One region of the Pseudomonas sp. Marseille-Q1929 genome, then DNA from elsewhere that is predicted to be linked to it. Evidence: predicted binding sites of a transcription regulator. Region 1 holds the regulator's gene; the other holds the start of a gene.

What was found. The regulator sigma-54, encoded in region 1, starts transcription at its own class of promoters, with help from an activator protein. The targets are predictions, from matches to a motif close to ANTGGCATNNANNTTGCTNT.
Region 2: flgB (flagellar basal body rod protein FlgB) is a predicted target of sigma-54. The motif match lies at 1,862-1,881, and genes of this name have one in related genera.

The regions. Positions count from the first base shown of each region.
Region 1 covers NZ_JAFLWU010000001.1:522,592-527,486, reverse strand. Annotated here, with positions in the region: gene rapZ (RNase adapter RapZ) at 1-189, opposite strand, end outside; gene ptsN (PTS IIA-like nitrogen regulatory protein PtsN) at 192-656, opposite strand; gene raiA (ribosome-associated translation inhibitor RaiA) at 669-974, opposite strand; gene J1G37_RS02405 (RNA polymerase factor sigma-54) at 1,050-2,543, opposite strand; gene lptB (LPS export ABC transporter ATP-binding protein) at 2,730-3,455, opposite strand; gene lptA (lipopolysaccharide transport periplasmic protein LptA) at 3,455-3,988, opposite strand; gene lptC (LPS export ABC transporter periplasmic protein LptC) at 3,975-4,547, opposite strand; gene J1G37_RS02385 (HAD family hydrolase) at 4,556-4,895, opposite strand, start outside.
Region 2 covers NZ_JAFLWU010000040.1:40,095-44,989, forward strand. Annotated here, with positions in the region: gene J1G37_RS26810 (chemotaxis protein CheV) at 1-745, shown strand, start outside; gene cheR (protein-glutamate O-methyltransferase CheR) at 788-1,615, shown strand; gene flgB (flagellar basal body rod protein FlgB) at 1,924-2,331, shown strand; gene flgC (flagellar basal body rod protein FlgC) at 2,335-2,778, shown strand; gene flgD (flagellar hook assembly protein FlgD) at 2,795-3,514, shown strand; gene flgE (flagellar hook protein FlgE) at 3,546-4,862, shown strand.

The sequences.
Region 1 (4,895 bases):
GTTGCGGGCATCGATCGAAACGGCCACCAGGGGTTGCGCCAGTTCGGTGTGGATCAGCGCCCGCTCCGCCAACTCCGGCAGCAAGCCGGCGGGCAGGTTGTCGATGCAATAGAAGCCGTTGTCCTCAAGAACGTTGAGGGCGGTGCTTTTACCCGAGCCGGAGCGGCCGCTGACGATGATCAAACGCATGATTACTGCCCGTTCTGTTCATCCAGGACAACCTGGTACAGCGCCTCGTTGCTGCTGGCGCTGCGCAGTTTGTCGCGTACTTCCTTGCGGTCGAGCATGCTGGCGATCTGACGGAGCAGTTCCAGGTGAGCATCGGTGGCGGCTTGCGGGACCAGCAGAACGAACAGCAGGTCAACCGGTGCGCCGTCGATGGCGTCGAAATCGATGGGAGCGTCCAGGTGCAGCAGGGCGCTGACAGGTGCCTCACAGCTTTTGAGGCGGCAATGGGGAATGGCGATGCCGTTGCCAAAACCGGTGGAACCGAGTTTTTCACGGGCAATCAGAGCCTCGTACACATCTTGCATCTCCAGGTCAGGCACTTCGCGGCTGATCAGGTTGGCAATTTGTTCGAGGGCTTTCTTTTTACTGCCGCCCGGCGCGTTCACGAGGGAACGGCCGGGGGTCAGGATGGTTTCAAGTCGAATCATGGGTGGGGAGTGTTAGCGGCCAGTGCCCTGGAGAAGGCTCTGCTGCTTTTCCTTATGCTTTTTGATTTGGCGATCCAGCTTGTCGGTCAGGTCGTCAATGGCGGCATACATATCTGAATGCTCGGCATTGGCGACTACTTCCCCGCCGGGTATACGCAAGGTGGCTTCGATTTTCTGCTTCAGCTTTTCGACAGTCATGATGACTTGCACGTTGGTGATCTTGTCGAAATGCCCCTCAATTCTTTTGAGTTTTTCGCCGATATAGGCGCGCAGCGGTTCGGTCACTTCCAGTTGGTGTCCACTGATGTTGACTTGCATACAGCTTCTCCTTCGTTGCCAGTGCATAAAGCGGTGGGCAGGAATACCCACCACTGGAACGCTGTGGCCCGCCCGTCACATCAAACGCTTACGCTCGCTGGAAGGCGCGATCCCGAGGGACTCGCGGTACTTGGCGACGGTTCGACGGGCGACCTGAATGCCTTGTGCCTCCAGTAAACCAGCGATCTTACTGTCACTCAATGGCTTTTTCTGATTTTCCGCGGCAACCAGTTTTTTGATGATCGCGCGGATCGCCGTGGACGAGCATTCGCCGCCTTCGGAGGTGCTGACGTGGCTGGAGAAAAAGTATTTCAGCTCATAAATACCCCGTGGGGTATGCATGAATTTTTGCGTGGTCACCCGTGAAATCGTCGACTCGTGCATGCCGACCGCCTCGGCGATGTCGTGCAGCACCAACGGTTTCATCGCTTCGTCGCCGTATTCCAGGAAGCCGCGCTGGTGCTCGACGATCTGGGTCGCGACCTTCATCAGGGTTTCGTTGCGGCTCTGCAGGCTCTTGATGAACCAGCGGGCCTCCTGCAACTGGTTGCGCATGAAGGTGTTGTCGGCGCTGGTGTCGGCACGGCGCACAAAGCCCGCGTATTGCGGGTTGACCCGCAGGCGTGGCACCGATTCCTGATTCAGCTCCACCAACCAGCGCTCGTTGTCCTTGCGCACGATCACGTCAGGGACCACATATTCGGCTTCGCTGGACTCGATCTGCGAGCCTGGGCGCGGGTTGAGGCTCTGCACCAGTTCGATGACCTGGCGCAGGTCGTCTTCCTTGAGCTTCATGCGGCGCATCAGCTGGCTGTAGTCACGGCTGCCCAGCAGGTCGATGTAATCCGTGACCAGGCGTTGGGCTTCAGCGAGCCAAGGGGTCTTGGCGGGCAGTTGGCGCAATTGCAGCAGCAGGCATTCGCTGAGGGTGCGGGCGCCGATACCGGCGGGCTCGAACTGTTGGATGCGGTGCAGGACGGCTTCGATCTCGTCCAGTTCGATGTCCAGCTCCGGGTCGAACGCTTCGAGGATCTCCTCTAGCGTCTCGTCCAGGTAGCCCTGGTTGTTGATGCAGTCGATCAGGGTCACGGCGATCAGGCGATCGGTGTCCGACATCGGCGCGAGGTTCAGTTGCCACAGCAGATGGCTCTGCAGGCTCTCGCCAGCGGAGGTGCGGGTGGTGAAGTCCCACTCGTCGTCATCGTTGCTGGGCAGGCTGCTGGCGCTGGTCTGGTAGACGTCTTCCCAGGCGGTGTCCACGGGAAGCTCGTTGGGAATGCGTTCGTTCCATTCGCCTTCTTCCAGGTTATCCACCGTTGGGGCGGTTTCCTGGTAGGAAGGTTCTTGCACGTCGGAGTTGGGTTTTTGCTCGATGTTGTCGGCCAGCGGGTCTGCGTTATCGAAGTCGTCGCCTTCTTCCTGGCGTTCGAGCATCGGATTGGACTCCAGGGCCTCCTGGATTTCCTGTTGCAGGTCCAGGGTCGACAATTGGAGCAGGCGGATGGCCTGTTGCAGCTGCGGTGTCATCGTCAGCTGCTGGCCCATTCTCAGGACTAGCGATGGTTTCATGGCAGGGGCTTAACACCTTATTCGCCGGCGCAATGCGCCATCCACGACAGGGCGCGTGAGCGCCAAACATAAGCAAATTATATGCCTGATATCGCGGGCTTTGCCTAGAGCGCGGTAACAATAAAAATCCGGAGGTTCCTATTGACTCCCGCGCACCTTGGCAAACAGGCCGTGACACCACGGTGTTTACAGGCGGAACTCGTGACCCAGGTACACTTCCTTCACCAGTTCGTTGGCCAGGATAGTGGCTGAATCGCCTTCGGCGATCAGTTGGCCATCGTTGACGATATACGCGGTCTCGCAGATATCGAGGGTTTCACGCACGTTGTGGTCGGTGATCAGTACGCCGATGCCCTTCGCCTTGAGGTGATGGATGATCTGCTTGATATCGCCGACCGAGATCGGGTCGACACCAGCAAACGGTTCATCCAGCAAGATGAACTTCGGCGCGGTAGCCAGGGCACGGGCGATTTCCACACGACGACGCTCACCACCCGACAAGCTCATGCCGAGGTTGTCGCGGATGTGGTTGATGTGGAACTCCTGCAGCAGGCTTTCCAGCTCCTTGCGACGGCCGTCACGGTCGAGTTCCTTGCGGGTCTCGAGAATCGCCATGATGTTGTCGGCTACCGACAGTTTGCGGAAGATCGACGCCTCCTGCGGAAGATAGCCGATACCGGCGCGTGCACGACCGTGCATGGGCTGGTGGCTCACATCCAGGTCGTCGATCAGCACGCGACCCTGATCCGCCTGGACCAGGCCGACGATCATATAGAAGCAGGTCGTCTTGCCGGCGCCGTTGGGGCCGAGCAAGCCGACGATCTGGCCGCTGTCGATCGACAGGCTGACGTCACGCACGACCTGCCGGCTTTTATAGGCCTTGGCCAGATGCTGGGCTTTCAGGGTTGCCATTACTCGGCCTTCTTCTTCGGCTGGATAACCATGTCGATACGCGGACGTGGTGCGGTCACCTTGGAGCCATTGGCGCGGCCGGCGTTGGCGATCTGCTTCACGGTGTCGTAGGTGATTTTCTCGCCTTCCGTGGAGTTGCCGTCCGGGCTGAGCACCTTGGCTTGGTCGATCAGGACAATGCGGTTCTGCTGGGCGTGGTACTGGATGGTCTTGCCGTAGCCCTTCATCGGGCCGGTGTCGGTAGGCGACTGCTTCTGTTCGAAGTAAGCCAGGTTGCCCACCGAGGTCACCACATCAATGTCGCCATTGGGGGTACGGGTCAGGGTCACCGTGTTGCCGGTGATCTTCATCGAGCCTTGGGTGATGATTACGCCGCCGGTGTAGGTGGCGACGCCTTGCTTGTCGTCCAGTTGCGCATCGTCAGCCGAAATGTGGATCGGTTGCTGGCTATCGTTCGGCAGAGCCCAGGCGCTCACGCTTCCCAGTGCTGCGCCCAGACTGAGCAAAATAGGGAGAGTTTTAACGAGCCTCATACTGTCCTCTTACGTTCGATAGCAGGTGTATCCTGCTTTCTTTCAAATACGCTTTCATTCCCTTGCCAGTCGATACCCCGCCAGCGCCGTCGATTCTAACGTCTTGCTCGGTCTGCGCATATTGCTTCTGCGGGAATACGGTCATGCGACTGCTGGTAATCACGGTGTCACGGTTTTTATCATCGGTGCGCGCAACGCGTACCGAATCGATCAGTTCCACTTCGGTGCCGTCCGGGTTGACCTCGCCACGCTTGCTGGTGACGTGCCACGGAAACTCGGTGCCGCGGTAGATGTTCATGTCCGGGTTGGTCAGCAGGGTCACTTCGGAGGTCTTCAAATGCTCGACCTTGTCCGAGGTGATCTCGTACTGCACCTTGCCATCCGGCAGGTACTGGATGCTGTAGGCATTGGTGGCGTAATAGTCGATAGCGCCTTGATCAACCTGCGCGACAGGCTGGTCGAGAAAGCGCTCCGGGCTGATATTCCAGTAGCCCACCGCCAGGAACAGCGCGGCGATGACCCCGAATAACAGGAAGTTGCGAATCTTTTTACTCAGCATAAAACGCTCTATAGGTAGGCGGCGTGGGCCGCTTCAAGGCTGCCTTGGGCACGCAGGATCAGCTCGCAGAACTCGCGGGCGGCACCTTCACCGCCGCGGGCGGTGGTGATGCCGTGGGCGTGCTCGCGAACAAACGCCGCCGCATTAGCGACGGCCATGCCCAGGCCGACCCGGCGGATCACCGGCAGGTCAGGCAAGTCGTCGCCCAAGTAGGCGACCTGCTCATAGCTTAGGTTGAGTTGGCCAAGAAGCTCGTCCAGAACCACCAGTTTATCCTCGCGGCCCTGATACAGGTGAGGAATCCCCAGGTTTTGTGCACGGCGTTCCACAACGGGGGTTTTTCTGCCG
Region 2 (4,895 bases), on a different contig from region 1:
CAACATCCGTGGCGCGACCATTCCGATCCTTGACCTGTCCCTGGCCACGGGCTCGGCAGGTTTGCAGGACCGCGAAAACCCTTTCGTGATCATCACCGAGTACAACACCAAGACCCAGGGTTTCCTGGTGCGCTCGGTGGAGCGCATCGTCAACATGAACTGGGAAGAGATCCATCCGCCGCCCAAGGGCACCGGCCGCGATCACTACCTCACGGCGGTGACGCGGGTGGACAATCAGTTGGTGGAAATCATCGACGTGGAGAAGATCCTCGCCGAAGTGGCGCCCACCTCGGAAGCGATTTCCGTCGGTGTGGTCGACGCCGAGACGGCGCACAAGGCGATTTCGCTGCGCGTGCTGACGGTGGATGACTCCTCGGTGGCGCGCAAGCAGGTGACCCGTTGCCTGCAAACCGTCGGCGTAGACGTGGTGGCCCTCAATGATGGGCGTCAGGCGCTGGACTACCTGCGCAAATTGGTCGATGAAGGCAAGAAACCGGAAGAAGAATTCTTGATGATGATTTCCGACATCGAGATGCCGGAAATGGACGGATACACCCTCACGGCCGAGATACGCAACGATCCACGCATGCAAAAATTGCATATCATCCTGCATACTTCATTGTCGGGCGTATTCAACCAGGCGATGGTCAAGAAGGTCGGTGCTGATGACTTCCTGGCCAAATTCCGTCCGGATGACCTGGCAAACCGGGTTGTCGACCGGATCAAGGCAGCAGATCACGGCTAGGGGATTTCCCCTGGCGGTCACACGATTTAAGAGGCGGTATCATTGTCTACGGGTAATTTGGATTTCGAACAGTTCCGGGTCTTCCTGGAAAAAGCCTGTGGCATATTGCTCGGTGAAAACAAGCAGTACCTGGTATCCAGCCGTCTCAACAAGCTGATGGAACAGCAGGGCATCAAGTCGTTGGGCGAGCTGGTGCAGCGTATCCAGGGGCAGCCGCGCAGCGGGCTCAAGGAAATGGTGGTCGATGCCATGACCACCAACGAAACCCTGTGGTTTCGTGACACCTACCCGTTTGAAGTGCTCAAGAGCAAAGTGCTGCCGGAAGCCATCAAGGCCAGCCCGGGCCAGCGCTTGCGCATCTGGTCGGCGGCCTGCTCCTCGGGGCAGGAACCGTATTCGATCTCGATGTCCATCGATGAGTTCGAGCGGACCAACATGGGCCAACTGAAGGCCGGTGCGCAGATTGTTGCCACCGACCTGTCCGGCACCATGCTCACCAACTGCAAGACCGGCGAGTACGACAGCCTGGCCTTGGGCCGGGGTTTGTCCCAGGAGCGCCTGCAACGTTACTTTGACCCGAAAGGGGCGGGGCGTTGGGCGGTCAAGGCGCCGATCAAGAGCCGCGTGGAGTTTCGCTCGTTCAACCTGCTCGACAGCTACGCCAGCCTGGGCAAGTTCGACATGGTGTTCTGCCGCAACGTGCTGATCTACTTCTCGGCCGAAGTGAAGAAAGACATCCTGTTGCGCATCCATGGCACCCTCAAGCGGGGTGGCTATCTGTTCCTCGGTGCTTCCGAAGCGCTGAACGGTTTGCCGGATCATTACCAGATGGTGCAGTGCAGCCCGGGCATCATTTACCAGGCTAAGTAAGTCGTACACGGTAAAAAATGTGGGAGCGGGCTTGCTCGCGAAAGCGCAGTGTCAGTCGATGCATGTATCAACTGACAGACTGCATTCGCGAGCAAGCCCGCTCCCACATTTGTTTTGCGGCAAGCCTTTCAATAGCGGCAACCCGGATTGCCGCTTTACTGGCGCTACGCGGAAACCGCTTGCCGCTTTTCTGGCATTGCCATCGGCAATCTGCCCTCAAACCCTTCAAATACGGGCTCTGCAAAAACTGGCACACACCTTGCTATAACCCTGTCAACGAACAGCAGGTCAGCCTAAAGGTTTCCGCCATGAGCATCAGCTTCGATAAAGCGCTCGGTATCCACGAACAAGCCCTGGGCTTCCGCGCCCAGCGTGCCGAAGTCCTGGCCAACAACATTGCCAACGCCGATACCCCGAACTACAAGGCTCGGGACCTGGACTTCTCCGCCGTGCTCGCTGCACAGCAGGACAAGACCAAGAACGGCACCTTCGCCTTGAACATGACCAACAACCGTCATATCGAAGCGCAAGGCCTGAGCAGTGGGGACGAGTCGCTGCTGTATCGCACGCCGATGCAGCCGTCGATCGACCAGAACACCGTCGACGCCCAGCTGGAGCAATCGGCTTACGCCGAGAACTCGGTGAACTTCCAGGCCAGCTTTACCCTGCTCAACAGCAAATTCAAAGGGCTGATGTCAGCCCTGCGTGGAGAGTAAGCCATGTCCCTGTCCAGTGTTTTCAATATTGCCGGTAGTGGCATGAGCGCCCAGACCACGCGTCTGAACACCGTCGCCAGTAACATCGCCAACGCCGAAACCGTGTCGTCGAGCATCGACCAGACCTACCGCGCCCGTCACCCGGTGTTCGCCACCATGTTCCAGGGCGGCCAGAGCGGTGGCAGCGATTCGCTGTTCCAGGACCAGGGCAATGCCGGTTCCGGCGTGCAGGTGCTGGGCGTGGTTGAAGACCAGAGCAATCTGGAAGCCCGCTACGAGCCTAACCACCCCGCCGCGAACGAAAAGGGTTACGTCTACTACCCCAACGTCAACGTGGTCGAGGAAATGGCTGACATGATTTCCGCCAGTCGCTCGTTCCAGACCAACGCGGAAATGATGAACACCGCCAAAGCCATGATGCAGAAGGTCCTGACCCTGGGTCAGTGATAAGGGGCGCCAAATAATGGCCATTGTTGATACCACTACCAACACGGCGGTCCAGGACCTTTTCAACACCAAGGTCAAGACCGCAACAAACAATGTCGCGAGCACCGCTACTGCTGCCACGGGCAACCAGTCCCTGGGCAAGGATGCGTTCCTGCAACTGCTGGTCACCCAGCTGAAGAACCAGAACCCGCTGTCGCCCCAGGACAACGGCGCGTTCGTCGCCCAATTGGCGCAATTCAGCAGCCTGGAAGGCATCAACACCCTGAACGACTCGGTGAATGCGATCTCCAGCAACTTCAGCTCGTCGCAAGCGTTGCAAGCGTCGTCGCTGGTGGGGCGTTCGATCATCACCCAGACCGACAAGGCCCTGGTGGATACGAGCAAGAGCATGACCGGTTCCGTCGCCGTTACGTCGGCGGTGGGCAATGTCTCGGTGAAGATCACCGACAAAGACGGCAACGTGGTCCGCACCGTCGATATGGGCGCGCAGAGCGCCGGTACGGCCGACTTTATCTGGGATGGCAAGAACGACAAGGGTGAGGTTGCCGCAGCGGGCACTTACACCTTTACCGCCACTACCAAGAATGACAAAGGCGACGCGGTTGTCCTGGCGACTTCCCTGCCAGCCACCGTCACCAGCGTGACATTGAGCAAGACCGGCGGCGAAATGCTGCTGAACCTTGCCGGCGGCATGGGCAGCGTCAAGCTGTCGCAAATTCAGACTATCGGTACATAGAGCCGGCTAAATACGGCAGAGGGAGAGAAACATGTCTTTTAACATCGGCCTTAGCGGCCTCTATGCGGCCAACAAACAACTGGACGTGACCGGCAACAACATCGCCAACGTCGCGACCACTGGCTTCAAATCGTCGCGTGCGGAATTCGCGGACATCTACGCCGCGTCCAAGCTCGGCACCGGCCAGAACACCATCGGCAACGGTGTGAACCTGGCGGCAGTGTCCCAGCAGTTCACCCAGGGTGAAGTGAACGCCAGCGGCGGCATCCTGGACATGGCGATCCAGGGTGGCGGTTTCTTCGTGCAGAAGGGCAGCGACGGTTCGCTGGAATACACCCGTAGCGGTGCCTTCCGTGCCGACAAAGACGGCTACATCACCAACAACACCGGCACCTCGCGCCTGCAAGGTTATGCGGCCGACGAGAATGGCAAGATCACCAAGGGTGGCCTGGTCGACCTGCAACTGAACCTGGCCAACCTGCCGCCAAAGGCGTCCACCAAAGTGGACTCCAGCAGCAACCTGAACTCCTCGGAGCCGGTCATCGATCAGAGCAAGAAGCCGTTTGATCCGCTGAAGACCGATACTTTCACCACGTCCTACAGCACCACGCTGTACGACTCACAGGGCAACGCCCACCCGATGGTGCAGTACGTGGTGAAGACCGACGCCAACGAATGGCAGTCGTACACCTTGATCGATGGCCGCAACCCTGACGGCACGCCGCCTACTGGCACAGCTCCGGACATGAAAGCGCCTGTGCCTTCGACGTTGACCTTCGACGGTGCCGGTAACCTCAAGAGCATCGTGACCGGCGGTGTGGCTGGCACGACCTTGACCATCAAGGATTGGGTGCCAGGTACGGTGACCGATGGCGTATGGAAGGCCAATGACGCGACGGCGAACAAGGACGGCATTGCGATCAACATGTCCAACGTCACCCAATACAACTCGGCCACCTACCGTAACCCGCCGGTCACCGATGGCTACGCCACCGGCCAGATCACCGGCCTGAAAGTCGACGGTAACGGCGTGCTGTTCGCCACCTTCAGCAACCAGCAGAGCAAGGCCATCGGCCAGATCTCCCTAGCCAGCTTCAACAACGAACAGGGCCTGCAACCTGCCGGCGGCACCACCTGGAGAGAGACGTTCGCGTCGGGTCAGCCGGGCTATGACTCCCCGCAAGCTGGCACCCTGGGTTCGATCGTGGCCGGCTCCCTGGAGAACTCCAACGTCAACCTGACCAACGAGCTGGTGGACTTGATCAAGGCCCAGAGCAACTACCAGGCGAACGCCAAGACCATCTCCACCCAGAGCACCATCATGCAGACCATCATTCAGATGACCTGATGCCAAGGCGCTGTACCCGTGATTAAAAACCCC